One region of the Exiguobacterium sp. Helios genome, then DNA from elsewhere that is predicted to be linked to it. Evidence: riboswitches for the same ligand, from Rfam matches in the RefSeq annotation. Region 1 holds a riboswitch; each other region holds the start of a gene.

Region 1 (7,831 bases):
CGAGCTCCGTCCAAAAACTGTTTCGTATGGTCATCGGATGCCAGATTGCGGATAACGGCAATTTTGACGTCTCCCTGGACACTTTCCGGTACACCACTGATTTTTTTCGTCGGTGTCGCTTCGCTATTGGCGCAAGCAGCCAGCAAGACCGCCGGTGCAAGTACCGCAAATGCTAATTTTTTCATTTCGATCTCCCCAGTCTGTTTAACGTATTTGTTGTCCGATTGTCTGCTCGATCGTTTCGACGGACGGATGCTTGATGACTCCCAGTTCCGTAATGATTGCCGTGATCAATTCGTGCGGTGTCACGTCAAACGCCGGATTAAAGACGGCCACACCGGCCGGCGCCGTTGCTTTCCCTGCGAATTGCGTCACTTCACGGGCATCGCGTTCTTCAATCTCAATCTCGTCTCCCGACAAGCTCGTCAAATCAAAGGTCGAAAGGGGTGCCGCGACATAAAACGGAATCCCGAAAGCACGGGCCAGTAACGCCAGTTGAAACGTCCCGATTTTATTCGCGGTATCCCCGTTTCGGGTAATCCGGTCGGCACCGACGATGATGGCGGTGATGTTTTTTTCTTTGATGGTATGGGCGACCATATTATCGGTAATCAAGGTCACGTCAATACCGGCCCGTTGCAGTTCCCATGTCGTCAGACGCGCTCCCTGCAGTAACGGCCGCGTTTCCGATGCATAAACGGAGAGCAGAATTTCCTGTTCTTTCGCGAGATAAAACGGGGCAAGTGCCGTCCCGTAAGCCGCTGTCGCAATCGATCCGGCATTACAAATCGTCAGAACCCGGTCACCGGACTCAAATAATTCCAATGCGTGGATCCCGATTTGCCGGGATGTCTTGGCATCCGTTTCATACAGTTCGAGCGCCTTTTGTTCCAACCGTTTTGGTAACTCGGCAAGCGCCGTACTCGAGACAATAATTTGATTCAGCTCATCAAGCACGTTCCGCAAATTGACCGCCGTCGGCCGGGTTGCGAGCAATTGGGCCGACACCGTCAACAGTTCCTGTTTCGCTTCAGAAAGTGACCCTGTCGTCCGGCGGAATGCTTCCTGCACAAGGATGAAGCCGCCGAACAGGCTGATGGCCGGGGCACCGCGGACACGTAATTGTTTGATGGCGTCAATCGCTTGCGCCAAGTCATGGATAACCTCGTATCGTTCTTCTTCCGGGAGCCGGGTCTGATCCAAAATCGTCACCGTCCCGTTGTCATAGATGATGCTTTGGACGAATTGGCTCATCGGCTGAGTTCCTCCGTCAAATCGAAGTTCCGTAAATCGGTGAACGTCTTGCATTCGGTCCGGCGTTTGATCAATGCCACTCCAAGACGTAACGCATGACGTTTCCGCTCAAGTCGTTCCCCCGCGTCCGTGATGTTCTCGAGGTCCGCAACCGGTGCCAATCCAATCGTCCGCCGGATCAACTCACAACCGGCAAAGCCCAGTGCGTCCTGTAAAATCGTACTGAGGACATCGTCGACAAGTCCGCCCGCCGAACGGAACGGCTCTACCGCTTCGCGTTCCCATAATGCTTTGAACGTCGACGCAAAGGTCAGCCAAAACGTATCGATATCCTTCACCCGTCCATCCCGTAACTCGGCATAGTTTGGATACGCGGCAAAGCAGAGATGGGCGATGAATTGTCCGACATCAAAACCAAACGGTCCGTAAAAGGCGAACTCGGGATCGATGACTTTCGTTTCATCGGCTGAAGCAAAAATACTTCCGGTATGTAAGTCACCGTGCAATAATGCATCACCTTTTGTGATGAACAGTGTTTCCAGTTTCGCGACTTCGCGTTTCAGTTCTGCATCCTGCCATAACCGAACCGCTTCCGCTTCGAGGCCTGCTTCAATCGCATTCGTTTCCGCATCATAAAACGGGTCTGTGAAGATCAATTTTTCCGTGATATCACAGAGATCCGGATTGTAGTAGTTCCGCGCCACTTGTTTTTTCGCGACCGGTCCAAGCGCAAAATCCGACGTATAAAACAGTGTCCGCGCCAGGTACGAACCGATGTGTTCCGCGAGTAACGGATACTTTTCCCCTTCGAGCAAGCCGGTCCGGGCGATCGTTAAATGCGACAAATCCTCCATCACCGTAAACGCTTCTTCCTTGCTCGCATGGTAGACGTGCGGAACGAAAGGAACAGCGACTTTTGCGAATTCTTTTAAGGCCGATTGTTCAATCCAGGCCCGTTCGAGCGACAGCGGCCAGCTTTCCCCGACGACTTTCGCATATGGCAACGCCTGCTTTAAAATCAGCCGTTTTTCTCCTTCCTGAATCCGGAAAACGAGATTTAAATTCCCGTCCCCGATCTCTTCTGCCGTCACCGGTTCATTGCCGATTAATCCGAGTGTCCGGACCCGTTCAATCGCGTCCTGTACTGTAAATGCTTGGTATCCCATTCTGGTTTCCTCCTTGTTGATCACACGAAAAAACGCCTCTTTTCGTCAAAGAAAAGAGGCGCGGCAGAATACTCCGTCCTCTTATCTCTCAGACGAATGTCTGTTGGATGTAGCACCGTGCCGGATGGTCGGTTGCTGCGGCGTCTTCGGGCCAATTCCCTCTGCCAACTCACGATAAGAGTCATATGTAGTTGTCATGTGATTTGATGTTGATTTGAATACTACGTGCGTTGCTGGCCGTCTGTCAATTCCAATTTTTAGTGAAACGGATTCAAAAACGGAACCGTCTATAGAAGAAGTATTTTCAAAAAAATAAATTTTCAAAATATAGTTTGACAAGTGATGGATCTCATGTAAAAATTGCAATTAGATTTCACAATTTCATCCAATTCTTATCAAGAGCAGACGGAGGGACGAGCCCTACGATGTCGCAGCAACCGACCACTTGGCACGGTGCTAATTCTTGCAGCTAATACGCTGACAGATAAGAGTCCACGCGCAATTTTTCATGGTCTCTTGTCATTGACGAGGGACCATTTTTGTATTTTTCAATAAGGGAGAGACGATTCATATGGCGTACATTACCGCAACATACCAACTCGGAACGACCGATCAGTTGCCGAAACGGGCAGAGCAAATCGCGCTCGGTCTGACGGTCGGTTCATGGACCGATTTAAATCACTTGGAACAACAACAACTGGAATCCTTTAAAGGACAGGTCGTCCATACAGAAGAACATGACGGCAAAGGTTACATTACGATCCGTTATCCGGAACACAACGTCTCACGGGACTTTTCCGCTATCTTAACGACGGTCTTCGGTAAACTGTCGCTCGATGGACAAATCAAGTTAACCGACTTACAGCTTCCCCCGTCATTCACGAACGACTTTCCCGGTGCCAAATTCGGGATTGAAGGAGTCCGTCAATTGATTCAGGTCCATGACCGTCCCCTGTTGATGAGCATATTTAAAGGAGTCATCGGACGGGACCTCGTCTTTTTACGGGAACAACTCGAAGCACAGCTCGCGGGCGGCATCGATCTCGTTAAAGATGATGAGATTCTATACGACAATCCGTTGACGCCGGCACTCGACCGGGCACGGATCGGACGGGAAGTCCTCGACGCCCATTATGAACGCACCGGCAAACGGGCGCTTTATGCGATTACGTTAAGCGGTCCCGTCTTCGGCTTGAAGGAACAGGCAAAACGCCTGATTGAAGCAGGTGCCACGGCCTTCCTGCTCAACACGTTTACATACGGACTCGATGTCCTGCGCGAGTTGGCTGCCGATGCGGACATTTCCGTCCCGATTTTTAATCACCCGGCCTTAAGCGGTGCCTTGATCGCAAGTCCTGAATACGGTATTTCGGCTCCTGTTCTGCTTGGAACGTTACCCCGACTGGCCGGTGCTGACTTGACATTGTTCCCGTCTCCCTATGGTAACGTTGCACTCGCCAAAGATTTGGCCCGCGGGATCGCCGTTGAAGCGACGCGAATCGGAGAAACGAAGACGATTCTGCCGGTTCCGTCCGCCGGCATCCATCCCGGCCTCGTCGCTCAGCTCGTCCGTGATTTCGGTACCGATTCGGTCATCAATGCCGGAGGCGGCGTTCACGGTCATCCGCAAGGGGCAGCGGCCGGTGTCCTTGCATTCCGTCAGGCGCTCGACGCCGCACTGACCGGAGAATCGCTGACAAGTGCCGCAACGCGGCAGGAAGAATTACGGGTCGCCCTTGACGCCTGGGGGATCACGAAATGACGACTCGGATTTTATGTGACTTCGACGGCACGGTGACGGAACACGACAACATCATCGCCTTGATGAAAGAGTTTGCCCCGCAAGAAGCATTTGAACCATTAAAAAAAGGTGTGCTCGACCGTTCGCTGTCGATCCGGTCCGGGGTCGGACAGATGTTCCGATTGTTGCCCTCAGATCGAAAACAGGAGTATATCGATTTTTTGATTAATCGGGCAGTCATCCGTCCCGGCTTCGACACCTTACTCGCCTTTGCCAAATCAAACGGAATCGACTTTGCGATTGTCAGCGGCGGGATTGACTTTTTTGTCCAACCGATTCTTGCCGATTTACTGACAGATGAAACGATTTACTGCAACGGCAGTGACTTCAGTGAAGAGACGGTCCGGATTGAATGGCCACACGCTTGCGATGCGGCATGCAACAATCAATGCGGCTGTTGTAAAACGTCAATCGCCCGGAAGTTGAAGCAGGACGGCGATTCGATCATCGCAATCGGCGATTCCGTGACGGATTTTGAACTGGCGAAAAAGGCTGATCACGTCTATGCCCGGGATTATCTGATAACACTCTGTGAACAGCACGGTATTCCCTATACGCCGTTTGAAACGTTTTATGACATCGTCAAACACTTACAGACCACGGGGGTGCATGCATGACATTCTTGAAACGATACGAAGAACTCCGCGCCATCAAGCAGGAGTTCGCCGTACGCGACTGGTTTCCCGGCACGAGCGGTAACCTCGCCATTCGAACGAACAGCAGTCCGACGGAATTTCTTGTGACAGCCAGCGGCAAAGATAAACGGCAGGACACGCCGAACGATTTCGTCCATGTTGACGCGACCGGTCAATTGATCGGCGAACAAAACGGACGTCCGTCTGCTGAGACCTTACTTCATGTCGAGGTGTTTAACCGGACGTCGGCCGGCTGCTCGCTTCACGTCCATACCGTCGACAACAATGTCATTTCAGAACTCTACGGAGACCGCGGGGAAATCCGGTTTACCGGTCAGGAAATCATCAAGGCACTCGGCCGCTGGGAAGAAGATGCGGAAGTCGTCGTACCGGTTATTGAGAACCATGCGGATATCCCGACTCTTGCCGCAGTGTTTGCCAGGCATGTAAAAACGGAAAGCGGTGCCGTCCTGATTCGCAATCACGGGATCACCGTCTGGGCACCGACTGCCTTTGAAGCGAAAAAACAGTTGGAAGCCTTTGAATTTTTATTCAGCTACACGTTAAAACTGCAAACGTGCCGACAGGCGATTCATTAAAAGGAGGAATTTAAAATGGCAACAGTACTTTTCCAACAGACAAACGAACGGTATACGGATCAAAACGAGGTTTCCGCTTTTCTTTCTTCACGTGGTGTCCTGTATGAACAATGGGATGTCTCGAAACTCCCGGCAGAACTGGTCGACACCTATACGCTGACGGACGCGGACAAACAAACGATTCTCGATACGTTCGAGCCGGAAATTACGGACGTCTCGGAACGCCGCGGCTACCAGACGGCCGATATCATCTCACTGTCCGATGCGACACCGAACTTGGATGAGTTGCTCGTCAACTTCCAAAAAGAGCACCACCATACGGATGACGAAGTCCGGTTCATCGTCAGCGGTCACGGCGTCTTTGCGATCCAGGACGACGAAGTCGGCTATTACAACATTGAACTGAACCCCGGAGATTTGATTTCCGTTCCCGTCAATACACGTCATTACTTCACACTACAGGACGATCGCCAAGTCGTTGCGGTCCGGATTTTCGTGACAACGGATGGTTGGGTTCCAATTTATGAAAAAGATCCGATCGAAACTACAAACTGAGGAAACATCCGAATAGCAGACGGCCCGGTCCATCCGGCTGTCTGTTTTTTTCTGCTCCATTCCTATCTTACAAACATACCGCTTGTTTTCGTTTCCTCCTATATAATGAAGAAAAGACTCTTTTGAATTGGAGGTCACGTGTATGATGATTCGTCCTGTCCAAGAAGCTGATTTACAAGACATCCTCGACATCTATAACGAAGGCATCGAAGATCGGATCGCGACGCTTGAAACGGATACCAAGGAATTATCTTTCATGCAGGACTGGTATCAGGAACGGACACCCCGCTATGCCGGGTTTGTAGCGTATGAAGGAACGACGATCCTTGGCTTCATCTCACTTGACCCCTACAATCCGCGCCCCGTCTATCAATCGGTCGGTGAACTGTCGGTCTACATCACCCGGACCCACCGCGGACAAGGCATCGGGCGTCAGCTGCTCCATGTCATTGAAGAACACGCGATTACGCAAGGGTTCCACAAGTTGATTCTGTTTACGTTTCCGTTTAACAGACTCGGTCAAAAACTGTACATCCGGTCCGGTTTCCGGATTGTTGGAACATTTAAGGAACAGGGTATGCTCAACGGGTATTATGTCGATGTCCTGGCGATGGAAAAGTTGCTTCCGAAAACGATCGACGAGCAGATATGATTAGTCCGGCGTCTGAATGGGAAATGAACGAACAGTGAAACATTCCCAACCCGAAAGGAAGACTGCCTGTGGATATTCAACAGATCCGTAATGCGACACTCGTCGTTACTTATGCCAATCAAGTATTTTTAATCGATCCGTTTCTCGGTGAAAAAGGAACCTTACCGCCGTTTGGTCACACACCTAATGCCGTTCCGAACCCGCTCGTCGACTTACCGGTCGATATCGCAACGTTACTTGATCCGGACGCGATTTTCGTCACCCATCTGCATGCCGACCATTTTGACGAGACGGCAAAAGAAGTGTTACCGAAACAAATTTCGCTTTATGCACAAAATGAGTCGGATGCGGCCACGATCCGCGAATCCGGGTTCACGAATGTATCTTCGTTTGAGAACGGACTGTCGCTCGGTGATATCCGTGTCTCCCATACGTCGGGACAACACGGTGTCGGTGAAATCGGTCAACGGATGGGTACGGTGTCCGGTCTCGTCTTGAAACATCCTGACGAACCGACGCTCTATATCACCGGTGACACGATTTGGTGTGATGAAGTCGCGAAGGCAATCGAACAACATGCGCCGGATATCATCATCGTCAACAGTGGTGCTGCACAATTCCTGACCGGCGAACCGATTACGATGTCCCAGCGTGATCTGCTTGCTGTTCATGAAGCGGCGGCTGAAGCCACGATCATCGTCTCGCATCTCGAGTCCGTCAACCATTGTCTCCTGCGCCGCGATATGATTGCCGACTTTCTGGCCGCTCATCATCTGTCCGCACATTTCCTCATCCCGGATGACGGTGAAACCATTTCCTTCTAAACAAAATGAAGTCCACTGTCCCGAGTACTACCGGGACAGTGGACTTCATTTTGTTTATCGTTAATCGTGACTTGGAATGACGAGTCCGAGTAAACGGGCAAATGTGATGGCCTGGCTTTCCGTAACGACGGCACCCGGTAAGAAGCGTGGATCAATCGTGATTCCGGACAGATCGGCATGCCGCAGATCGAGTCCTTTTAACGCCGTCTCGACCCATTGGCTTTCCGATAAATCAACTTCATGCAGACGGAAATCGGTTGGCTTCATTTCAAAGAAATGGCTTTCCCGCATCGTCGTCTGCTCCAGTGCGACGTGACGTAACGCTGTCCGGATAACTTGAGCATA
Region 2 (7,831 bases), 1.1 Mb from region 1:
GTCCAATGCGGATTCGCAAGCGCCCACGACCTTAAAGGAGCGAAGCACTATGCCGAGAAAATGCTTGCCGGTCGTGATGAATGGGACATCGTCTTCGGATGATCGCGAAATCAGTTCGCGACCTCGTCGGAAATACGCCGCTCTACGAGATTACTTCATTCGATTTGCCTGCTGGTACGCGGATTTTGGCGAAGCTCGAATGGATGAACCCTGGGGGCAGCGTCAAAGACCGCCTTGGCATTCAACTCGTTGATGCCGCGATCGAACAGGGATATGTGACACCAGGTGGAACGATTATCGAACCGACTGCCGGCAACACCGGCATCGGTTTGGCGCTCGCCGCCAAAAAGTATGATTTACATGTCATCTGTGTCGTTCCGGAAAAGTTCAGCCAGGAGAAACAGACGTTGATGCGGGCACTCGGCGCGACTGTCGTCAACACACCGACTGAGCTCGATATGCAGGGCGCGATTGATAAAGCAAAAGAACTCGGACAAACGATTCCGAACAGTTATGTTCCGCTTCAATTCGAAAACGAAGAAAATCCGGTCACGTATCAGCGGACACTTGGTCCTGAGCTGATGGCGGAACTGGATCAGATTGATTGGTTCGTTGCCGGATGCGGGTCAGGCGGAACGTTTGCCGGAACAGCGGCCTATTTAAAAGAACGTCTCGGGACGAAAGGTGCAATCGTCGAACCGGAAGGCTCGGTCCTCAACGGGGGACCAGCCGGACCGCATAAGACGGAAGGTATCGGGACGGCCAAATGGCCAAGCCTCGTCTCGCGTGACTTAGTAGATGAAATTCATACGATTTCAGATCATGATGCCTTCACGAAAGTCCATGAATTGGCGGCTCGTGAAGGATTGCTCGTCGGCAGTTCGGCCGGCGCGGCACTCGTGGCAGCACTTGATCTGGCACATCGTTTTCCAGGCAGTACCATCGTCACCGTCTTCGCGGACAGTGCCGAACGGTATTTAAGCCAACAAATCTTTGAAAAGGTGGACGAGACACATGCGTAAAAAGACAGCATTGATTCATGGAGGAACAGGCGTCGATCGAGCAACAGGTGCCGTTACACCCCCGATTTATCAAACAAGCACATACAAACAGGAAAAAATCGGTCAGTTAAAAGAAGGATATGAGTATTCCCGGACAGCGAACCCGACACGGACGAGCATCGAACGTCTGATTGCCGATCTTGAAGGCGGTGCACGCGGTTTTGCCTTCGGATCAGGGATGGCAGCGATTCACGCTGTCTTTAACCTGCTCGAATCAGGTGACCACATCGTCATGACCGATGACGTCTACGGCGGGACATTCCGTTTGATGCAGCGTGTCTTACCGAAGTTCAACATCCAAGTGACATTCGTCGATACGACGGATCTCGCGGCGACAGAAGCTGCGGTGCAAGACAACACGAAGATGCTGTATGTCGAAACACCGACGAACCCGTTGTTGAAAGTTACAGATATCGCAGCAGTTGCTGAGATCGCGAAACGCAACAACTTGAAACTTGTCGTCGACAACACGTTTGCGACACCATACCTGCAGCAACCACTCGCACTCGGTGCAGATATCGTTCTTCACAGCGCGACAAAATACATCGGCGGTCACTCGGACGTCGTCGCCGGACTTGTCGTTGTCAACAGCGACGAGCTCGGAGAAGATCTTCACTTCATCCAGAACTCGACCGGCGGTATTCTTGGACCGCAGGACAGCTTCCTGCTCGTCCGTGGATTACGGACGCTTGGTATCCGGATGGATGCAATCGAAGAAACATCACACGATCTTGTTCAGTTCTTAAAGGAACAGGACGTCGTTTCAAACATCTTCTATCCGGGACTGGCATCACATCCGGGTCACGCGACACAACAGAAACAGGCGACCGGTTTCGGCGGAATGATCAGTTTTGATGTCGGTTCAGCAGAAAATGCGGAGAAACTCGTCGAAGCGACACATTTCTTCACATTGGCTGAAAGTCTTGGAGCGGTCGAGAGTTTGATTTCCGTTCCGGCACGGATGACGCATGCGTCGATTCCGGCAGAGCGTCGCGCAGAACTCGGAATTACAGATGGTCTCGTTCGGATCTCGGTCGGTCTTGAGGACGCGGAAGACTTGAAAGAAGATTTGGCACGTGCTTTCAGTCTGCTTCAGCCGGTTTCAGAAAAAACTGTTTGACAAGCAAAATAACCCCTGCTAATATTCAGATTATATTAAAAATAACTAAATACCGATAACTCTTATCGAGAGTGGTGGAGGGACTGGCCCGATGAAACCCGGCAACCGCGGAATTTATTCCGAAGTGGTGCTAATTCCAGCAGACGATTGTCTGCAAGATGAGAGCAAATGGTTTTGTGTACTGAAAAAGTGCGCGCGTTTGCTCTAAAACGTGCGCACTTTTTTTATGTTTAGGAGGGACCGTATTGATTCGCTTACAGGATGTAGGAAAGATTTATCGCTCGAAGCGCGGATCGGTTGAAGCCGTCGTCAATGTCGACTTGTCAATCGAGCGCGGTGAAATTTTTGGAATAATCGGTTATTCAGGGGCAGGGAAATCAACACTGATTCGTTTGCTGAACATGCTGGAGGCACCGACGAGCGGATCGATTCAAATCGACGGTGTCGAAATGACGACGCTCAAACCGAAAGAATTACGCGGCGTCCGCAAAAATGTCTCAATGGTATTCCAGCACTTTAATCTGCTGTGGTCACGGACCGTTGAAGAAAACATCATGTTCCCGCTCGAACTCGGCGGTTATCCGAAAGCCCGTCGCAAAGAACGAGTTGCTGAACTGATTCAACTCGTCGGACTCGACGGACGCGAAGGTGCTTACCCGTCGCAACTGTCAGGTGGACAAAAACAACGGGTCGGGATTGCCCGGGCACTGGCATCCAACCCAGATGTCTTACTCTGTGACGAAGCGACCAGTGCGCTGGATCCGAAAACGACGGACTCGATCCTCGAGTTGCTTGTCGACATCAACAAAAAATTAAAACTGACAATCGTCTTGATTACACATGAGATGCACGTCATTCAGAAAATCTGTCACCGGGTTGCCGTCATGGAAGCCGGGAAAATCGTCGAACAGGGACCGGTCGCAGAAGTGTTCCGTCACCCGAAACAGGCGATGACAAAAGAGTTCGTCAAACAGTTGACGTCACCATCTGAAAACGAATTGACGTTTGCGAAATTACGCGAACGCTACCCGACCGGAAAAATCGTCCAGCTGACGTTCGTCGGTTCGACGGCGGAAAGTCCGATCCTGGCCGAAGTCATGAAAGACTCGAACTTATTATTCAATATCATCGGCGGAAACGTCGGACAGACGCAGGACGGGGCACTTGGAACGCTGTTCATTCAGCTGCTCGGGTCGGAACAGGAAGCACAAGCGGTCATCGCCAAACTTCAAGCGAGTGACGTTGAAGTGGAGGTGGATCACCGATGAGTACATTTTTTACAGATGTGGATTGGGATATGGTTTGGGAAGCAACCCGCAGTACCGTCTATATGACGGCTGTTGCAGGACTCGCGACGTTCGTCCTCGGACTGGCGATCGGTCTGTTGTTATATGCGACGAACGAAGAATTGTTGTTTAAAAACCGGACACTCTATTCCGTACTCAGCTTTTTAGTCAATATATTCCGCTCGATCCCGTTTATCATTCTATTGATTCTGTTGATCCCGATCACGAAAATCATCGTCGGGTCATTCTTAGGACCAACGGCTGCATTACCTGCGTTAATTCTCGGTGCAGCACCGTTTTACGGCCGGATGGTCGAACTGGCACTTCGTGAAGTCGATAAGGGTGTCATCGAGGCGGCTGAATCGATGGGCGCAACGAAGTTCCAAATTATCTATAAAGTCCTGATTCCGGAAGCTTTGCCGGCAATCATCTCAGGAATCACCGTTACGCTTGTCGCACTCGTCGGTTACACGGCAATGGCCGGGTTAGCCGGTGGTGGTGGACTGGGAGACATGGCCTTCATCGAAGGATTCCAGCGTTCACAAAATAACATCACCGTCATCGCGACACTGTTGATTCTTGTCATCGTCTTCATCATTCAAATTATCGGTGACCTGCTTGTCAAAGCCATCGATAAACGGTAATACCTATCTTATTTAACCTTGGGAGGAATCATTCATGAAACTTTGGAAAAAATTCGTCGGCACAGCAGCCGTATCGGTCTTAGCAGTCAGTCTTGCAGCATGCGGAGAAGAATCTTCTTCAGGCGGCGGCGATTCAAAAACACTCGTCATCGGAGCGTCAAACGTTCCTCATGCTCAAATCTTGGAGCATGTTCAAAAAGAATATGAAGCAAAAGGCTATAAACTCGAAATCAAGAAGTTTCAGGATTATGTTCTTCCGAACAAAGCATTGGCTGAAAAAGAAATCGATGCGAACTATTTCCAACACGTGCCGTACCTTGAGCAACAGGAAAAAGAAAACAAAGACTATAAATTCGCGAGTGCCGGCGGCGTTCACGTTGAACCGCTCGGTGTCTATTCTAAAAAATACAAGTCTTTGGATAAACTGCCAAAAGGTGCAACGATCTTAACAAGCTCAAACGTTGCAGAACGCGGACGTGTCTTGACGTTCCTTCAAAACGAAGGGCTGATCAAGTTGAAAGACGGTAAAACAACAGATGCACAATTGAAAGATATCGTAGAAAATCCAAAGAAAATTAAGTTTAAAACGAACATTGAAGCGTCACTCTTACCGCAAGCCTACAAAAATAACGAAGGTGACGCGGTCCTCATCAATACGAACTACGCGATCGACAACGGTCTGAACCCGTTGAAAGATACGATTGCACTGGAAGACGAGTCTTCACCGTACGTCAACATCATCGTGACGCGTGACGGCGATGAAAAAGACAAACGTGTCACGACATTGCTCGATATTCTCCACGAGAAAAAGAACCAGGACTGGATCACAAAAGAATACAAAGGTGCGGTCGTACCGGTCAGTAAATAATCTGCTCGATGAATGCATTCTTCCTATATAATGGAAGGATGCATTATTTTTTTGTGCGAAAGGGGGATTTTCATGCAACGTTTGAAACAGCTTCACCCATTGACGGTCGGCGTGTTGCTCGGGACATTTTTTGCCCGGCTCGGGACTTTCATCACCATGCCGTTTTTTGCGATTTACTTATCGGTCGTCCTGAAATTCAGTCCGGTCGACGTCGGCTGGATTCTCAGTATTTCAGCCATCGCGAGTCTCGTCATGAGTTTCGTCGGCGGGACATTATCCGACCGCTACGGCCGCCGGACGATGATGCTCAGCGGAACGTTCGGTTTTGTGCTTGTCTTCATCGGACTGGCTCAAGTCGAGACCTTTTGGGCGTTCTTCATCCTGAGTGCCTTAAACGGCATTTTCCGGTCCATCTTCGAACCGTCGGCCCGGGCATTGATCAGTGATACGACGGAGGAAGAAAACCGGTTGTTCGTCTTTAATATCCGTTATACGTGCATCAATATCGCAGCGGCGATCGGACCGGGGATTGCCTTGTTGCTCAGTGCGGGGAATACGTCGATTACCTTCTATATTACGGCGTTCGTTTACTTCGGCTACGGCGTCGCGATTTTCATCCTGTTCCGACGTCATCCGATTACGGAAAGCCACGGCGGGAAAAAGGTGTCGTTCGGAGCGACGGTCCGATTGTTAAAAACCGATGTCGCCTTTACGTTTGCGCTCGCCGGTATCATCTTTGGTGTCTTCGGATACAGTCAGTTCAACTCGACGTTGCCTCAGTTTTTGACGACGACGACCTTATTGTCCGGGGGAACGAGTCTGTTCGCCTTACTGATTACGATTAACGCGATCACCGTCCTCGTCGTCCAGTACCCGATCATGAAGTTCGGTGTCAAGACGTCACCGCTCGTCTCGATCACGGTCGGGATTGCGACCGTTGCCGTCGGATTATTCGTCATGGGAACGGCCGGCACGGTCTGGCTGATGATCGGTGCGATGTTCATCTTCACATGCGGGGAAGTGATGATGTTTACGATGACGGACATTTTGACGGACAGCTTTGCGACACCGGAATTACGGGGAAGTTATTTCGGGGCGATGGGCTTGACGTCGATTGGTCAATCGGTCGGACCGGTCATCGGCGGACAATTGTTACTTTATTTTGGACCGGAACGTCCGTTGCCGATTTTCGGTATTTTAGCCCTCTTGACAGTTCTCGGAATACCACTGCTCTTACTGTCACAGCGGGTTCATCGACAAACGAAACCGGAAGAAGAGAAGGAAGTCGTCTCACTTTAAAGTCATTCTCACTGAAAGGCTCGGTTTTGAGAAAAAACCATGAGCGATGACGCTTGAATAATGTGGTATGATTCATTAAGATTAGAATGATACTAAATTAGTAACTCTCGTGAACTGAATCGTCAGACACGAAATGAATAGATGGAGGGATTCTACATGAAGGCTTCACACTTAAAGATTGAAGATTTACACGTTGCAATCGACGGCAAAGAAATCTTGAAAGGCGTCAACTTAGAAATCAAAGGCGGCGAAATCCACGCGGTCATGGGACCAAACGGGACTGGTAAATCAACACTCGCATCTGCATTGATGGGTCACCCGACGTATGAAGTGACATCAGGATCAGTCACACTCGACGGCGAAGACGTCCTCGAAATGGAAGTCAACGAACGTGCGCAAGCAGGTATGTTCCTTGCAATGCAATACCCAAGCGAAATCAGTGGTGTGACGAACTCAGACTTCCTGCGTTCAGCAATCAACTCACGCCGCGAAGAAGGCGATGAAATCTCACTCATGAAATTCATCCGTCAACTCGACGCGCAAATGGGTCTTCTCGAAATGCCGGGCGAAATGGCACACCGTTACCTCAACGAAGGTTTCTCGGGCGGAGAGAAGAAACGGAATGAAATTCTCCAAATGACGATGCTGAAACCAGCGATCGCCATCCTTGACGAAATCGATTCAGGTCTTGATATCGATGCGCTTAAAGTTGTCGCAAAAGGTGTGAACGAAATGCGTTCACCTGAATTCGGCTGCTTGATCATCACGCACTATCAACGTCTCTTGAACTATATCGAGCCTGATTTCATCCATATCATGATGGGCGGAAAAATCGTCATGTCTGGTGGTAAAGAACTTGCTCACCGTCTCGAAGCAGAAGGTTATGACTGGGTTAAAAAAGAACTCGGCATCGAAGAAGTCGAAATCGAAACAAAAGCGTAAGACGAGGGAGGAAGCATGATGACTGTAGAACTGAATCTTGCCGTAAATCGCGAGGCAGTGGCAGAACGTGCGACTCGCTTAGGGGAACCGGCTTGGATGATTACCAAGCGTCAAGATGCACTTGATCTTGCCCCGACGCTCGCATTGCCAAAAGTAGAAAAAATCAAAATCGGTGGCTGGAACTTCACAGAAGGTACAGCGGATCTTGAGACAGTAACAGGTCTGACACCGGATATCGAAACATTGATCGGTGAAAACCGTGACCATATGCTGATCACGCGTAACGGACAACTCGTCCACGCGCAAAACAGCGAAGCGACGAACGGCGTCATCTTCACGACGCTTGAAGACGCAATGAAGCACCATCCGGAGCTCGTCGAGAAATACTTCATGACAGAAGGCGTCAACGTCAACGAAGATCGTCTCGCAGCACTCAACGCAGCACTCATGAACGGCGGTACATTCCTATACGTACCAAAAGGCTTGAAGTTGACTGTTCCAATGCAGGCGATTTATACGCTGGAACAAACAGGCGGTGCGTTGTACCACCATGCAATCATCATCGCAGATGCTGACAGTGAACTGACGTATATCGAAAACTTCGTCTCTTA
Region 3 (7,831 bases), 760 kb from region 1:
GTTCAATCGTTTGTGTCAGGTTTTGCCGTCTCGTCTGAATTGTCATTTGGGTCACGCTCCTTTTGGTTTTTGTTATTCGCCAATCTCGCTAAGTGGGACGAACGTCGGAATCGTGCTTCCTTTGTACTCTTTTTTGATGAAGGCAGCGACATCGTCCTGCTGGTAAAGGGAAGCGATTTTTTTCAACGTCTTTTTGTCTTTGTCTTCTGTCCGGGTCGCGATGATGTTGATGTACGGTTTCGCCGTCTCGTTTTCATGGAGAATCGAATCTTTGATCGGATTAAAGCCGGCATCGACAGCGATTCCGTTATTGATGATTGAGGCGGAGACATCCGGTAGGACGCGTGGTGTCTGTCCGGCGACGACCGGGACAATCTTCAGTTTTTTCGGATTCTCGACGATCTTATCGACGGATCCGTTGCCGTCAAAGTCGTCCGGCAGCTTGATCAGGCCTGCTTCCTGCAACAGGAGCAATGCCCGCCCCATGTTCGTCGCTTCATTCGGGACGGCAATCTTTCCACCGACCGGAATGTCTTTGACGTCCTTGATCTTATCCGAATAAATTCCCATCGGCGCGATGACCGTAGTCGCAATCGGCGACAGTTTTAACTTATGTTCTTTTTTGAAGGCGTTAAAGTAAGAGACGGTCTGGAAGGAGTTCGCATCAATCTCTCCTTCCGCGAGTGCGAGATTCGGTTGAACATAGTCGGAGAACTTAACGAGCTCAATCGTGATGCCTTCTTTCTTCGCTTTTTTCGCGACGTATTCCCAAACTTGGGTGTCAGAACCGCTGACGCCAAGTTTCACCGTCTTTTGATCTTCTTCTCCGGAAGCGGCACATCCCGCAAACAATACCGTCGTCAATGCTGCACCAATCGCTAATCCTTTTTTCATCATCCATCTCTCCCTTATCTGTTCTATGTTTTTTTAGTGTCTCCGAATTTTTCGTGCCAACAGGTTGCCTGTTGTCTGTAACCCTTGAACCAAAATGACGAGAATCCCGACCGTGATGATCATGACGGTCGTATCAAACCGTTGATAGCCGTACGTGATCGCCAAGTCACCCAGTCCCCCGCCGCCGATTGCCCCGGCCATTGCCGATGCCCCGATCAAGCCGATTGTCGCAATCGTCAGGTTCAGGACAAGCGAGCTGAGGGCTTCCGGCAAGAGGAAACGGAAAATCGTCTGCAGCGGTGTCGCCCCCATCGCTTCTGCCGCCTCCAAGACACCGGTGTCGACTTCGAGCAATGAACTTTCAATCAGGCGGGCGATGTACGGTGCCGCATAAAAGACGAGCGGAACGATCGCTGCCTGCGTCCCGATCGACGATCCGACAATCAAGCGGGTCAACGGAATGATCGCGACGAGCAAAATAATGAACGGAACGGACCGGAAGATGTTGACAATACTGCTTAAGACATTGAAGAAGGGGATTTGTTCGAGCAATGCTCCTTTTCGTGTCACGACAAGCAGGATGCCGAGCGGTAAACCAATCAATGTCGAAAAGAGTAACGACAGTCCGACCATCGTCATCGTTTGCAAAAAAGCGGTCCAAATATCCGTATAGTTAACCAGCATCTGCGAGCACCTCCTCGACGACGACATCCGATTGATCGATGTAATGCAGTGCCCGTTTGATTTCCGCCGCATCACCGATCAGTTCAACAAGCAGACTGCCAAACGGAATGTTTTGCAGTTCCGTGATGCTGCCGTGCAGGATGTTGAGGTCGACATCAAACCGTTTCGCGACTTGCGATAAAAGCGGTTGTCCGGTCCCTGCCCCGAGGAAGTTGATTTTGTAGATATGGTGCCCGGTATCCCGTTGATCGATGACTTTTTGAACTGACGCCGGAATCTCATCCTGCATGACGGAACGGACGAAGTTTTTTGCCGTCGCCGTCTGGGGGTTCGAAAAGACGTCGAATACGGTACCCGATTCAATCAACTTGCCGGCTTCGATGACGGCGACCCGGTCACAAATTTCACGGATGACACCCATCTCATGGGTAATCAGTAAGATCGTGATGCCGTATTCCTGATTGATTTGTTTCAGCAGGCGTAATATGTGTTGTGTCGTCTGCGGATCAAGCGCCGAGGTTGCTTCGTCACACAACAGGACGGACGGCTGGGTGGCAAGTGCCCGGGCAATCCCGACCCGTTGTTTCTGTCCGCCCGATAACTGATCCGGGTAATGATCGGCCTTATCCGCCAAGTCGACGAAATCCAGCAGTTCATTGACCCGCCGATGGACCTCGTCTTTTTTGACGCCCTTTAAGACAAGGGGTTTTGCGACGTTCGCAAAAACCGTATTCGAATCCAGCAGATTGAAGTGCTGAAAAATCATCCCGATGTGTTGTTTGGCTTCCCGTAACTGTTTCGCCGAGAGCGCCGTCAAATCTTGGCCATCGACCGTCACACTGCCCGATGTCGGCCGTTCAAGCAGGTTGACGCATCGTAATAAGGAACTTTTACCGGCTCCACTGAAACCGATGACACCGAAGATTTCTCCCTTTCGGATTTCGAGATCGACCCCGTTCAGCGCAGCAATCGATTGTTCCTTTGTTTCATAGATTTTTTTTACATTTTTGAATGTAATCACCACTTGTTCCCCCTTTAAAATACAAAAAAGGTCTCTTCTTAAGAAACAAGAAGAGACCTGGATCCGCACAATGGCAGAATCCACTCGACTCATCTCTCAGACAATTGTCTGATGGAATTGGCACAGTGCTCATAATGAGTCTGTTGCCGAGGTTTCGTAGGGCCAGTCCCTCCACCTCTCTGGATAAGTGTTGCGGTATGAAATTCGTATGTGTGTTGTTGCCGGTTGAACTTATGTCGTAAAACTAATTTTTACACTACAGAAAGATCTTTTAAAGGTCAACCATATTTTCAAAAATAAACCATATGACCCATATCGATTTTTTTCCCGGGACAAACTGGATCGTTGTTTGAATTTTGACGCCTGTTCAAGAGAGTTTGACAATTCATTTCCGCCAATGCTATCATCTTCTCAATGATTAATCCGACAATTCCTATACGATATATCAAGAGTGGACGAGAGACCTGGCTCTAGGACTCCACGGCAACCTGCTGTTATGCAAGGTGCTCCGACCAGCAAAGCGGTTGCTTTGGATGATACACACGAGAAACTCGTTTGCGTCCAAAGCCAAACGGGTTTTTATTTTTGAAATGGAGGACGAGATGATGAGTATGGTTTATCCTGTTATACCGGGTGCGGAAGCCTTTTCCTTAGGACGCGGATCCGTCGGCATTTTGCTCTGTCATGGTTTTAACGCAACGCCGCAAAGCGTTCGGGCTGTAGGAGAACAGTTCGCAGAACAAGGTTTCTCCGTCTATGCCCCTCGCCTGCACGGTCATGGGACCGATGTCCTGGAATTCGAAGCGACGACGGCAGATGACTGGAAACAGAGCTTGCGTGACGGCTTCGAACAGTTAGCCAGACGGTGCGAATCGATCTTCATCGTCGGACAATCGATGGGGGCGACACTTGCCCTGTCACTTGCCGCTGAAGGTCTCCCGATTGCAGGAATCATCACGATCAATGCCGCCTTGTCCGTCCCTGCTTACGAAGCCTTATCCTTCACCGATTGTCCGGTCTATCTGCCGGAAAGCACCCCTGATATCAAGCAGACCGCTTTTGAAATCATCTATGATCTTGTCCCCGCAGTTTGTGCTTCAGAACTGTTACGACTCATTGATGACACGCGACTACACTTAGCGACGATTCAAATTCCGACACTTATTTTATATTCTGCTGAGGATCACGTCGTCCCGCCGGCCTGTTCCGATTATTTGTACCGGACGATTGGGGCAACAGATAAACGCAGTTATTGTCTGCTCGACTCGTACCATGTCGCGACGCTTGACCATGATCAAAAGACGATTGTCCGTGAGACCTTACAATTCATCGAACAGTTCAGCCGGTTGACACGAACTGGTTGATAAAAAAAAGTGAACGATTCCCGGCCGTGAGGCCAAAGAATCGTTCACTTTTTCAAATCGTCTATTCTCAATTTTGCTGTTGTTTTTTCCATTCCTGTAACGGTTGCGGTTTGCCCGGAACTTGATGACAATGACGGCAACGCGGTTCATAGGATTCAGACGCCCCGACGAGAATGATTGGATCATTGTAGTTTGCCGGCTTCCCGTCAATCAATCGTTGTGTCCGTGACGCCGGATCTCCACACGACAGACAAATCGCCTGTAATTTCGTCACGAATTCCGCACGTGCCAGTAATTCAGGCATCTTGCCGAATGGCTCGGCCCGAAAATCCTGATCGAGTCCCGCACAAATAACGCGTTTGCCATCCTGAGCCAGTGCTTCGATGACTGCGACAATCTCATCGTCAAAAAATTGAACTTCGTCAATCGCGACGATTTGCGTCTCTTCCGCCACTGCTGCATAGACATCACGGCTCGTCGCCATCGGAATCGCAATGACCGAGTTGCCGATATGCGACACGACATGCTCTTCATGATACCGGTCATCGATTGCCGGCTTGAACACTTGAACCGGTAACTTTCCATACTGTGCCCGTCTGACACGACGGATCAGTTCTTCTGACTTACCGGAAAACATACTTCCGCAAATCACTTCAATCCAACCATATTGATTGATCACATGCATCATCGTAAACACCGTCCTCTAAATTAGTCACTTTAACGAGTATAGCCCGAATCTAAATTGAGAAAAAGGATTGACTTCTAAAAATCAAAAACCCTTGCCAAATTCGCCACTTTCTTCATCTTCTCATTTCAACTGGTATGTATTTCCTGTACACTGAAAGAGAAGTTTCTTTGAAGGAAGGTGACTCCGATTCATCACATATTACATGAAGTCCTCCATCAATATGGAGCGTTCGGACTCGCAATTCTTCTGGCCGGTGGAATCGTCGGTCTTCCGGTTCCAGACGAGACGTTACTCGTCATGTCAGGATTCTGGATGCATCATGGTGATTTGCCGCTCGTCGGAACAATTTTTGCTGCCTATGCCGGCAGTTGTATCGGAATGACAATCAGCTATGTGCTCGGTCTGAAACTTGGAATGCCGTTGCTCCATCGAATGGCTCCGAAGTTACGTATTTCTGAAAAACATGTTTTCAAAGCAGAAGCCGGATTTTTACGTTACGGAAAAACGGTTTTAATCATCGGTTATTACATACCCGGTCTCCGGCAGCTGTCCGCTTTTTTTGCCGGCGTCTCGAAAATGCCGTTCCGGATCTTCGTTACTTATGCCTATACTGGTGCTTTAATTTGGATCAGTGTCTTTTTAGGAGCAGGTTATTTCCTAGGTCGCCATTTTTCCTTCAGTCTTTTACTCGAACATTTTGCGAACAATCCGGATACACTTCCGTATCTGATTGGTGCTGCCGGTGGAATCGGTCTATCCTTCGTTTTAAAAACGTATCTGGCGTACCGTGCCAAGTTCTGTCTATACAAAAACAGCCTGCTCCAGTAATGGAGACAGGCTGTTTTTTAATACTGAAGTCGCAATTACTTGCGGCCGTATTTTTTGTTGAAGCGATCGACACGACCGTCTGCAGCGTTGAACTTTTGACGACCAGTGTAGAATGGGTGCGAGTCCGAAGACACATCCACACGGATGAGTGGGTACTCGTTTCCATCTTCCCAAGTGATTGTCTCGTTCGAAGAACGTGTAGAACCAGTCAAGAATTTGTACTCAGTAGTTGAGTCCATAAATACAACTTTGTTGTAGTTTGGGTGAATTCCTTGTTTCATGGTTGTTTTCTCTCCTTCCGCCCTGGTTCATTTGCTGAGCCAGAGTAAGTTACCTTCCTATACTAAACGATTTTTTCATGCCCCGCAATACCTATTTTCAAGTCGTTGTGTCGGTTTTCGTCACACGTGGCTTCACAGGTGCGCGCCGTACGGGTTTCTTCTTTTCTTTCTCCAGTTCGACAAAAAATTCTTCGTTATTTTTCGTGTCCCGAATCTTGCGTAAGAAACTGTCGACAAACTCATTGGACTCGTTCATCGTCCGGCGGATCGTCCACAAGGCATCGAGCTGATCTTGCGGTAACAACAACTCTTCTTTCCGTGTTCCGGATTTCCGGATATCGATGGCCGGGAAGATCCGGCGCTCGGATAATTTCCGGTCCAGATGCAGTTCCATATTGCCGGTTCCTTTAAACTCTTCATAGATGACATCATCCATCCGGGAACCGGTTTCGACGAGTGCCGTCGCAAGAATCGTCAGACTACCACCGTGTTCGATATTCCGGGCGGCACCGAAAAAGCGTTTCGGTTTGTGGAAGGCTGCCGGGTCAATCCCCCCGGACAACGTCCGACCGCTTTGCGGAACAGTTAAGTTATAAGCCCGCGTCAACCGTGTAATCGAGTCCATTAAAATAACGACATCTTTTTTATGTTCGACGAGGCGCATCGCTCGCTCCAAAACGAGTTCCGAAATCCGGACGTGGTTGTCCGGTGTTTCGTCAAACGTTGAACTGACGACATCCGCTCCGGGGACAGAACGTTCGATATCCGTCACTTCTTCCGGCCGTTCGTCAATCAACAGAATAATCAATTCAACATCCGGATGATTCACCTGGATCGAATTGGCGATTTCTTTTAATAGAGAAGTCTTACCTGCTTTTGGCGGCGCGACAATCAAACCGCGTTGGCCAAATCCAACCGGGGCAATCATATCCATCACCCGGACCGACAAATGACGCGGTTCTGTCTCAAGACGCATCAGACGATCTGGATAGATCGGTGTCAATGCCGGGAAGAACAGACGATTGCGCGCCGTATCCGGTGCTTCTCCATTGACGGCTTCCACACTTAAAAGACCTTGGAACCGTTCATTTTCTTTTGGCGGCCGGACTTTTCCAGTCACGACGTCTCCGTTACGGAGATTAAAGCGGCGGATTTGTGAGGCGGCGATGTAGATATCTTCAGAGGATTGCGAATAGTTGATAGGACGAAGGAAGCCGAAGCCGCCATCATTTTGCATTTGTGGGTTTCCGGGGATAACTTCGAGTACCCCTTCGAGGAAATAAAGACCGGTGGACTCTGCTTGTGCTTTAAGAATCTTGAACATCAATTCACGCTTACGCGCCTCTCGGTACTGTGGTACGTTTTTTGTTTTTGCAATCTCATATAAATCTTTTAATGTCAGGTTGCTGAGTTGAGCGAGTGTATAGGAACGTTCTGGTTTGTCAGTTTTTTCAGTTGGCATATGCATTCACCTATTCTTCGTATAAATTCAGGAGCAAAGGATGTAATCATCATAGTGCGATGATCATGTTGTATATTCTTCGTGAATTAAAGGTATCACATTTCATCCATTTCGTCGTGATTTAAGAAATGGGAATTTCTTCTTTGTAATATTCGAGTATATTATTGCAGTTATGTTACAAAAACGTCATGTTTTGTAGCGGAACTGAAAAAACGTTTTCATGTCTCCGCATGCTAAGATAATCGTGCAGAGAAAAACTTACACAGTTGTAAGGCAAACTGCTTAAACAAACACTTAATGAGATACATCATATAACTCGGTTTTCAAAACTACTTTAAAATGACATGGAGGATTTCACATATGAAACGTTTTCTAGCATCGGTCGCAACGGCAGCATTAGTGGTTTCAGGATTTGCATCAGTGGGAACAGATAAGGTTGAGGCAGCTTCTACAGTAACGAAAGTTAAAATCACAGACAGCGGATTACGTGTTCGGACGGGTCCTTCTACAAAAGCAAGCATCGTTGGTAAAGTAAACGCAGGCCAAACATTTACATACAAAGGTAAATCAGGCAGCTGGACTAAAATTTCATACGGTGGAAAAACACGT
Region 4 (7,831 bases), 1.2 Mb from region 1:
AAGCCTTGAGATGGGATATGACTGGTTTCAAGGATACTTTTATGCCAAACCGATGCTGATGAAAGGGAAGGCGGTTCCTCCGCAAGTACCTGTCCTGTTGAAGATGCTGAAGTGGTTGGATACAGACGATCATTATGAGGACGTCGTCGATGAAATCGAAGGAAATCCTTACATCAGTGTACAAGTACTGCAATTAATCAATTCTCCGGGAATCGGTCTTCGGAACACCGTCAGTTCCGTCCGACAAGCGATTTCCTTACTTGGATTTTCGCAATTAAAGAGCTGGATTTCGTTAATCGTTTTGCGTGAAATGAAACTCGCAAGTCCGTACAGGTGGTCGGATGAATTGTTACGTTCATCTTTGCATTGTGCAAAGCTGTGTGAACTGTTTGCGACGGAAACGAAGACCTTGAAAGCAGAGAGCGCTTATATGATTGGATTACTGTCTCATATTGATGCATTACTCTCAGTCGATATTGATGAAATCATTGATCAGCTTCCGATTGAACCGGCTTTGAAAAACGTCTTACAAGGTGATGATCATCCGTTTCGGGATTGCCTGCTCCTTGCGATCAGCGCAGACCGGGGAGAGTTCGAACGGTTCGAGATGCTGAGCAATCGATTCGGGATTGCGAAGCACCGCGCTTATGAATTATTAAAAGAAAGCCAAGTTTGGCTTTCTCAAAAAGAGCTTCATTTACAAGATAAGACAGATTCAATCGTCTAACATAAAAGGTTGAGCATCCGTTAAGGAGCTCAACCTTTTTGGTATCATCAATCATTTTTAAACGCGGGGACCGGCTGCTTTGATGGCATCCGTCGCACTTTCGAAACGTGCAAAGTTCTGCGTGAACTTTTGCGCGAGTGCAGTCGCTTGTTGTTCGTAAACAGATGAATCCGCCCATACCTTGACCGGATTGAGTAAATCAGTCGGAACACCGGGTACTTCAATCGGCATATGCAGACCGAAAATCGGATGTTCTTCTGTCGGGATGTCTGCGAGCAGGCCGTTGACGGCTGCATTGACCATCGTCCGTGTATACGAAAGTTTCATCCGGCTGCCGGTACCATAAGCCCCACCGGTCCAACCGGTGTTGACGAGATAAACGGTGACGCCGTGGCGATCAATCAGTTCCCCGAGCATCGTCGCATATTTTTCTGGAATCAACGGCAGGAACGGGGAACCGAAGCAGGTCGAAAACGTTGCTTCCGGTTCCGTGACACCACGCTCTGTGCCGGCAAGTTTAGATGTATAACCTGACAAGAAGTGATACATCGCTTGTTCTTTTGTCAGTTTACTGATCGGAGGCAGTACACCGTAAGCATCTGCTGTCAGGAAGACAATCGTTTTCGGATGACCGGCGCGTGACGGGATGGCGATATTCTCGATTGCTGTGATCGGGTAAGCCGCACGCGTATTTTCCGTCAGTGAGGTATCATCATAATCCGGAATCCGGGTGTCGTCGAGGACGACGTTTTCAAGAACGGTTCCGAAGCGGATGGCGTCAAAGATTTGTGGTTCTTTTTCGCGTGACAAGTTGACCGTTTTCGCATAGCAGCCACCTTCGATGTTGAAGACACCGTCATGGGACCAACCGTGTTCATCGTCGCCGATCAATTGACGGCTCTCATCTGCAGACAGTGTGGTCTTACCAGTCCCGGATAGTCCGAAGAATAACGCGACATCCCCTTCGTGTCCAACGTTAGCGGAACAGTGCATCGACAACACTTCTTGTTGTGGTAAGAGATAGTTCATGACCGAGAAAATTGATTTTTTAATTTCTCCGGCGTACTCTGTACCACCGATCAAGACAATACGGTGTTCGAAAGACATCGCGATGAATGTCTCCGAGTTTGTCCCGTCGACCGCCGGATCCGCTTTAAAATGTGGTGCGTAGACGACCGTAAATGGTTCAAAGGCCGCAACCGTAGGATATTCGCGTAAGAATAGCTGTTTCGCAAACAAATTATGCCAAGCATATTCGGTTACGACGCGCACTGGAAGGGTGAAATGCGTATCGGCACCAGCAGCAGCTTCTGTGTAGTAAAGTTGATCTGCTTCGTTCATATAACGAAGAACTTTTTGTAACAGTTGCTCGAATTTGTCCGATTCCATTGGTTGATTGACATGACCCCAATCGATATGCATCTCACACGATTGATCACGGACGATGAACTTGTCTTTCGGTGAACGACCTGTAAATTTCCCCGTTTCTACAGACAAAGCACCATTTTCTGCAAGAACTCCTTCTTTGTTGCGAATCGCATGTTCGACTAGTTCAGCAACGGACAGTTGTTTGAACACATGCTCCTTCTTGAGTAGCTCTTCGATATTCAGGACCGTCATCGGCATCCTGACCCCACCTTTCCCCTACGTTGGTTTTAGCTCTACTATTAGTGTGGCACATTTATTATATATGACATACTAATGATAGGGCAATCATTTTCCTGCGCTGATTTCTATTTATCTGGAAACGCTTTCAGCATTAACAGTTTAACATCTCTTCCGAAATTTTTCGACTAGAAATTAAAACGTTGCTTGACAGAGTGAGCACAAGTTTATATCATGTAATTCGTAACGGATACTCTTATTCTGAGCAGGTGGAGGGAACAAGGCCCGAAGAAACCCGGCAACCGTCTTATATTAATTTCATCATTAATGTAGGAAAAGGTGCTCTCCTGAAGCGAAGTAAACACTTCGAACGATAAGAGGGTAAAGGAAGAACGCACAACCTTTCCCTGACCATTTTTGGACATGGAAAGGTTTTTTTCATTTTACCGTCCCACTCAACTAGGGGAAATGAGTACACCGTCAAATTCTTTTTTGGGAGGGTCAAACATGACAAACCTTAATCGCCGACTATTTACGTCGGAATCAGTAACTGAAGGTCACCCGGATAAAATCTGTGACCAGATTTCGGATTCAATTTTGGATGCAATTCTTGCAGCCGATCCAAACGCACGTGTTGCGGCAGAAACTTCTGTCACGACAGGACTCGTATTAGTAGCTGGAGAAATCACGACATCAACTTACGTGGATATCCCGAAAGTCGTTCGTGAAACTATTCGTGAAATCGGCTATACACGCGCTAAATACGGTTTCGATGCAGACACTTGTGCTGTATTGACATCAATCGATGAGCAGTCAGCAGACATCGCTCTCGGTGTGGACCAAGCGCTTGAAGCACGCGAAGGAAACATGTCCGATGAAGAAATCGATGCGATCGGAGCAGGAGACCAAGGTCTGATGTTCGGTTATGCAACGAAAGAAACACCGGAACTCATGCCACTTCCAATCTCGCTTTCACACAAACTGGCTCGTCGTTTGGCAGAGGTCCGCAAAACGGGGCAACTCGATTACCTCCGTCCGGATGGTAAAACGCAAGTTACGGTTGAATACAACGAGAACAATGAACCTGTTCGCGTCGATACAATCGTCATCTCGACACAACATGCAGAAGAAGTGACGCTTGAGCAAATTCAAGCTGATCTGAAAGAACATGTCATCGCACCGGTCATCCCGGCAGAGTACATCGATGCAGACACAAAATTCTTCATCAACCCGACTGGTCGTTTCGTCATCGGCGGACCACAAGGAGATGCAGGGTTGACAGGTCGTAAAATCATCGTTGATACGTATGGCGGATATGCACGTCACGGCGGTGGAGCGTTCTCTGGTAAAGATCCAACGAAAGTCGACCGTTCAGCTGCTTACGCAGCACGTTATGTCGCGAAAAACCTGGTTGCATCTGGTCTTGCGGACAAAGCAGAAGTTCAACTTGCTTACGCAATCGGTGTGGCGCACCCGGTTTCAATCGCAGTCGATACGTTCGGTACAGGAAAACTTCCTGAAGCGCAACTAGTTGAATTAATCGCAGAAAACTTTGATCTCCGTCCTGCAGGGATCATCAAGATGCTTGATCTCCGCCGTCCGATTTATCGTCAGACAGCAGCTTATGGTCACTTCGGTCGTACAGACATCGAATTACCATGGGAGCAAACAGATAAAGCCGCTACTCTTGAAGAGCAGGCAAAACGTTTCGCATAATCCTGAGTTCAGAAACTCCCTTTTAAGGGTGTTTCTGAACTTTTTTTGTTTCTCCGGAACTTTGCAGGGAAACGACTGAAATTTCTAGAAAAGGGTAAAAGAACATGAGCCTGTAAAAGGAAAAGGGGGATTTCGGTATGGAGATACGCGAAGCAGTTCCGGCTGATGCAGCACGCATTCATGATATTGCGCTCACGTCCTGGATGGACACATATGAGGAAATCTATTCAGAGCGTTCGAAAGCCCATTTCGTACAAGAAGCGTACCCGCAGGAAGAAGTGGTCCGAGCAATCCGGACAGCGGAAGAAGCACGTGGAGAATACTTCAATGTCGGACTGATCGACGGGGAAATCGTCGGTTTTATCCACGCCATCGATGTGGATGGAACGTGGGAAATCGTCCGGCTGTATGTCTTGCCGAAATACCAGCAAAACGGAATCGGACGCCGGCTGATCCGCGAACTGGAATTGCAAGGGGCGTCTCCGATTGAAGTGTATGTTGAATCCCGAAACTATAAAGCCCGTCACTTTTTGACTTCATACGGATTTAAGGAAATCAGCGAGACGACAGAGGAAGTCTTCGGACAGGTGGAACCTGTGACGCGACTACAACGTATATATTAAAGAAACGGAATCCGACTTAAGGCGGTTTGGCTGAAGTCGGATTTGTTGCATACTAAACAGATATCGAATGAAGAGGTGAGTTTGTGGTAGAACAACCAACCGGAGTGATCGTTCTTGTATATCCACTCCAATTACGTGCCCGGCCAAGTGAAGCACTGATTCGTGTCTTAGAGCACGAATATGAGGTCCTCTTGGTCGACGCACCCCGTCGTGTATCGTTTGAAGAACATCAACAGTTATTAAAAGAAGCACTACGCGAAGCCGGTAAGCGGAAATTACCGATTCATATCATTGCCTGCAGTATGGGAGCGCTTGTCGTCAACCGACTGCTTCAAGAATATGAGTTGCCGATGGCGAGCCTGACGTTTATCTCGCCGTTATTTGATTGGCACAATTCCAAGCAATTGGGAGGCGTCAAACAAGTCTTCGCGAGTGCCTTCGACCGGTTCCGTCCGGATGCTCCGCTTGGGACATTACCGTTCGGACAAAATAATGAGGATGCTGCTCGTCTCGGTGAACTGACGTACGCTGAATATCGTGAGATTGAAGAAGAAATTGTCATCCATGATGAAGAACGTAAGAAACTGCCGCGGGTCCAACTCGCTTGTTTTTATGCGCCGGACGATCAGTTTGCTGACGTCAAGTTGACGCTTGAGGTATGCCGGAAAATGGGTGGGGACCAGATTTATCTGCAACGTCTGCACGGGTTCCCGCACTTCAGTTTCGAACGCTTGAACACACGGTTTGCTGAAAAGTTGTTGCTGTTCCTGAAATTAGTGGAAGATTAATATGTTTTAAAAAGAGGGGTGCCGTCGCATACGACGGCACTCCTCTGTTGTTTAATCGAGTATTTGTTTTTTTAATTTTTTTTCAATCGCAACGATGAACGGCGGATTATTTTGCTGATTCAAGAAACGGTACTGCAAGACGGCATAATCCTGTTGGGGGAGGGATGAAACATGCTCCAGCACTGCATCACGTTCGCGGCGTCCTTCCAAGTGACCGTGATAAATCACGAGGACAACCAGACCACCGGGGACGAGGACCGGAAGAAGGGCCCGGAGTGCCTCTAGCGTTTCTTCTCCTGTCGTCGTGACGGATTTATCGCTTCCCGGTAAGTAACCAAGATTAAATACTCCGGCACGAATCGGACGTTGTTCAGCAAATAACCGAGCGCCGACATGGATATGACTTTCGTGATACAAATCGACCCAATCGAAGACGTGAGCCGCCTGCAACCGACGGGTCGTTTCTTCGATTGCCTGCTCCTGGACATCAAAAGCGATGACCCGTCCGCCCGGTCCGACCTGTTCAGCAAGGAAATGCGTATCATGACCGTTCCCCGCAGTCATATCGACGACGCAATCCCCTTCATGGATGACTGATTCCAACAATTCTTTGGCATAAGGTAACACACGTGCAAGTGACATGGCAAAAACTCCTCTTTTTGATTGATATGCTCTATTTTTTTCTAAGTACCCGCAAAATCGACCCTTTAGTTAATTGTATCATTTTTCCGATTGTTCGTTTAAATCGAAGTTCCTTGACAGACGACAGAATAATTTCGTAAAGTGGCAAGGTTGGAAACTACATTGGAGGATACTTACCATGCCGAAATTACCTCGCGCGGTCTGGATTCTGGTATTGGCGATGGCAATCAATACGACAGGGTCCTCTTTTTTATGGCCGTTTAATACATTATACATTCATGACTATTTAGGGGAGTCGATGACGAAGGCCGGAATGGCCTTATTCGTCAACTCGGCTCTCGCCATCATCGGGAACTACATTGGTGGAAAAGCATTTGATCGGTTAGGTGGGAAACGCACACTTGTCATCAGTGTCATCGGACTCGTCCTTGCCTCAATCGGACTTTGGATGTTCCATCAGACTTTCACCGGTTATGTTCTGATGCTGGGATTAATCGGATTCGTCGGCGGAATGGTTTTTCCGACCATCTATGCTCTGACCGGTGTGATCTGGCCGGAAGGCGGGAGACGGGCGTTTAACGCAATCTATGTTGCTCAAAACGTCGGTGTGGCGCTCGGAACTGCTATCAGTGGGCAAATTGCGGCGATTGATATCCAATTCATCTTCATCGCAAATCTGATACTGTACTTGTTGTTTGCTGTGGTTCTGTTGGTAGGATTGAATTGGATTCAGGTCCATCCAATCAGACGTCAATCGATGTCGGCAAGCGAGGAAGTGCGGGAACCTCTCTCACGGAGTTCTGTCCGGACGATGTTGTATGTCTCGATTGGTTATGCACTGTTATGGTTTGTGTATGTTCAATGGCAGGGAACGTTTGCCGTGCATACAAAGTCACTTGGAGTAACAATTTCCGAGTATTCGATTTTATGGACGATCAACGGGGCGCTAATTGTGTTTGCACAACCGTTATTGACACCCGTCTTACGATGGTTTGGAGACGATTTGAAACGTCAGTTACTGACGGGGACAGGGATTTTTCTTTTGTCCTATGCCATCGTTCCCTTTGCGGGCGGATTCAAAATGTTTTTAGTGGCGATGACCATCTTGACGATTGGTGAGATGTTCATTTGGCCGGCAGTTCCTGCAATGGCAGCGCGCTTGGCTCCGATTGGTAAAGAAGGTGAGTTTCAGGGATACGTCAATATCGCCGCTTCGGCAGGCCGGATGATCAGTCCGACCGTCGGGGGACTGATTTATGATTTATCCGGTATGAATGCCGTGTTCCTGACGTTGATCGGATTGATTCTGGTGGCAGGATTCACATTCATTCGTGCTATACCAAGTAAGGCGATAAAATAAGTTCGAAAGACAGACGCGGTCGTTTGATGCCGCCATCTGTCTTTTTTTGAGGACGCATAATAAACATGTAAAATGGGTATTCAATTAAAAGGAAAATATTAATTGATTAACCAAATTAAAGAAAAAATATGTTTGACGTGTCGTGTGCCGGAGGTGTAAAAGATGAGGCAATGTATTTTCGTTGAAGATCAGCTGACTTGGACATCACTTGTCGAAAATAAATCACTTGATATTTTTTATAGCTATGAATACGTCCGTTTAAATGCACGGGCCGATGAAACGGCGGGACTGGTTTATTTTCAAGGTGCGTCAGGCGAACTGTTTTATCCTTTTTTGAAGAGGCGTATTTTCGACACCGAGTATTTTGATA

What was found. Region 1 has a riboswitch for S-adenosylmethionine ahead of mtnK (S-methyl-5-thioribose kinase). Riboswitches for the same ligand answer to the same signal wherever they lie in the genome.
Region 2: another riboswitch for S-adenosylmethionine. It lies ahead of HNY42_RS13455 (methionine ABC transporter ATP-binding protein); the one in region 1 lies ahead of mtnK (S-methyl-5-thioribose kinase).
Region 3: another riboswitch for S-adenosylmethionine. It lies ahead of HNY42_RS15270 (methionine ABC transporter ATP-binding protein); the one in region 1 lies ahead of mtnK (S-methyl-5-thioribose kinase).
Region 4: another riboswitch for S-adenosylmethionine. It lies ahead of metK (methionine adenosyltransferase); the one in region 1 lies ahead of mtnK (S-methyl-5-thioribose kinase).

Annotation. Positions count from the first base shown of each region.
Region 1 covers NZ_CP053557.1:686,242-694,072, reverse strand. The annotation lists gene HNY42_RS03665 (sugar ABC transporter substrate-binding protein) at 1-185, opposite strand, end outside; gene mtnA (S-methyl-5-thioribose-1-phosphate isomerase) at 205-1,254, opposite strand; gene mtnK (S-methyl-5-thioribose kinase) at 1,251-2,420, opposite strand; SAM riboswitch class I at 2,499-2,601, opposite strand; SAM riboswitch class I at 2,810-2,911, shown strand; gene HNY42_RS03650 (2,3-diketo-5-methylthiopentyl-1-phosphate enolase) at 2,992-4,182, shown strand; gene HNY42_RS03645 (2-hydroxy-3-keto-5-methylthiopentenyl-1-phosphate phosphatase) at 4,179-4,838, shown strand; gene HNY42_RS03640 (methylthioribulose 1-phosphate dehydratase) at 4,835-5,455, shown strand; gene HNY42_RS03635 (1,2-dihydroxy-3-keto-5-methylthiopentene dioxygenase) at 5,471-6,010, shown strand; gene HNY42_RS03630 (arsinothricin resistance N-acetyltransferase ArsN1 family A) at 6,153-6,662, shown strand; gene HNY42_RS03625 (MBL fold metallo-hydrolase) at 6,731-7,486, shown strand; gene HNY42_RS03620 (pentapeptide repeat-containing protein) at 7,547-7,831, opposite strand, start outside.
Region 2 covers NZ_CP053557.1:2,583,498-2,591,328, reverse strand. The annotation lists gene HNY42_RS13470 (S-ribosylhomocysteine lyase) at 1-102, shown strand, start outside; gene HNY42_RS13465 (PLP-dependent cysteine synthase family protein) at 99-1,022, shown strand; gene HNY42_RS13460 (bifunctional cystathionine gamma-lyase/homocysteine desulfhydrase) at 1,015-2,181, shown strand; SAM riboswitch class I at 2,241-2,346, shown strand; gene HNY42_RS13455 (methionine ABC transporter ATP-binding protein) at 2,427-3,449, shown strand; gene HNY42_RS13450 (methionine ABC transporter permease) at 3,446-4,111, shown strand; gene HNY42_RS13445 (MetQ/NlpA family ABC transporter substrate-binding protein) at 4,146-4,979, shown strand; gene HNY42_RS13440 (MDR family MFS transporter) at 5,052-6,278, shown strand; gene sufC (Fe-S cluster assembly ATPase SufC) at 6,435-7,220, shown strand; gene sufD (Fe-S cluster assembly protein SufD) at 7,239-7,831, shown strand, end outside.
Region 3 covers NZ_CP053557.1:2,964,339-2,972,169, forward strand. The annotation lists gene HNY42_RS15255 (M20 family metallopeptidase) at 1-46, opposite strand, end outside; gene HNY42_RS15260 (MetQ/NlpA family ABC transporter substrate-binding protein) at 73-894, opposite strand; gene HNY42_RS15265 (methionine ABC transporter permease) at 928-1,578, opposite strand; gene HNY42_RS15270 (methionine ABC transporter ATP-binding protein) at 1,568-2,599, opposite strand; SAM riboswitch class I at 2,686-2,789, opposite strand; SAM riboswitch class I at 3,039-3,142, shown strand; gene HNY42_RS15275 (alpha/beta hydrolase) at 3,205-3,963, shown strand; gene HNY42_RS15280 (thymidine kinase) at 4,031-4,651, opposite strand; gene HNY42_RS15285 (DedA family protein) at 4,829-5,479, shown strand; gene HNY42_RS15290 (type B 50S ribosomal protein L31) at 5,515-5,760, opposite strand; gene rho (transcription termination factor Rho) at 5,858-7,222, opposite strand; gene HNY42_RS15300 (C40 family peptidase) at 7,583-7,831, shown strand, end outside.
Region 4 covers NZ_CP053557.1:2,529,625-2,537,455, reverse strand. The annotation lists gene HNY42_RS13180 (EAL and HDOD domain-containing protein) at 1-727, shown strand, start outside; gene pckA (phosphoenolpyruvate carboxykinase (ATP)) at 785-2,353, opposite strand; SAM riboswitch class I at 2,586-2,712, shown strand; gene metK (methionine adenosyltransferase) at 2,840-4,048, shown strand; gene HNY42_RS13165 (GNAT family N-acetyltransferase) at 4,186-4,671, shown strand; gene HNY42_RS13160 (alpha/beta fold hydrolase) at 4,755-5,459, shown strand; gene HNY42_RS13155 (tRNA 5-(aminomethyl)-2-thiouridylate-methyltransferase MnmM) at 5,511-6,101, opposite strand; gene HNY42_RS13150 (MDR family MFS transporter) at 6,280-7,461, shown strand; gene HNY42_RS13145 (peptidoglycan bridge formation glycyltransferase FemA/FemB family protein) at 7,624-7,831, shown strand, end outside.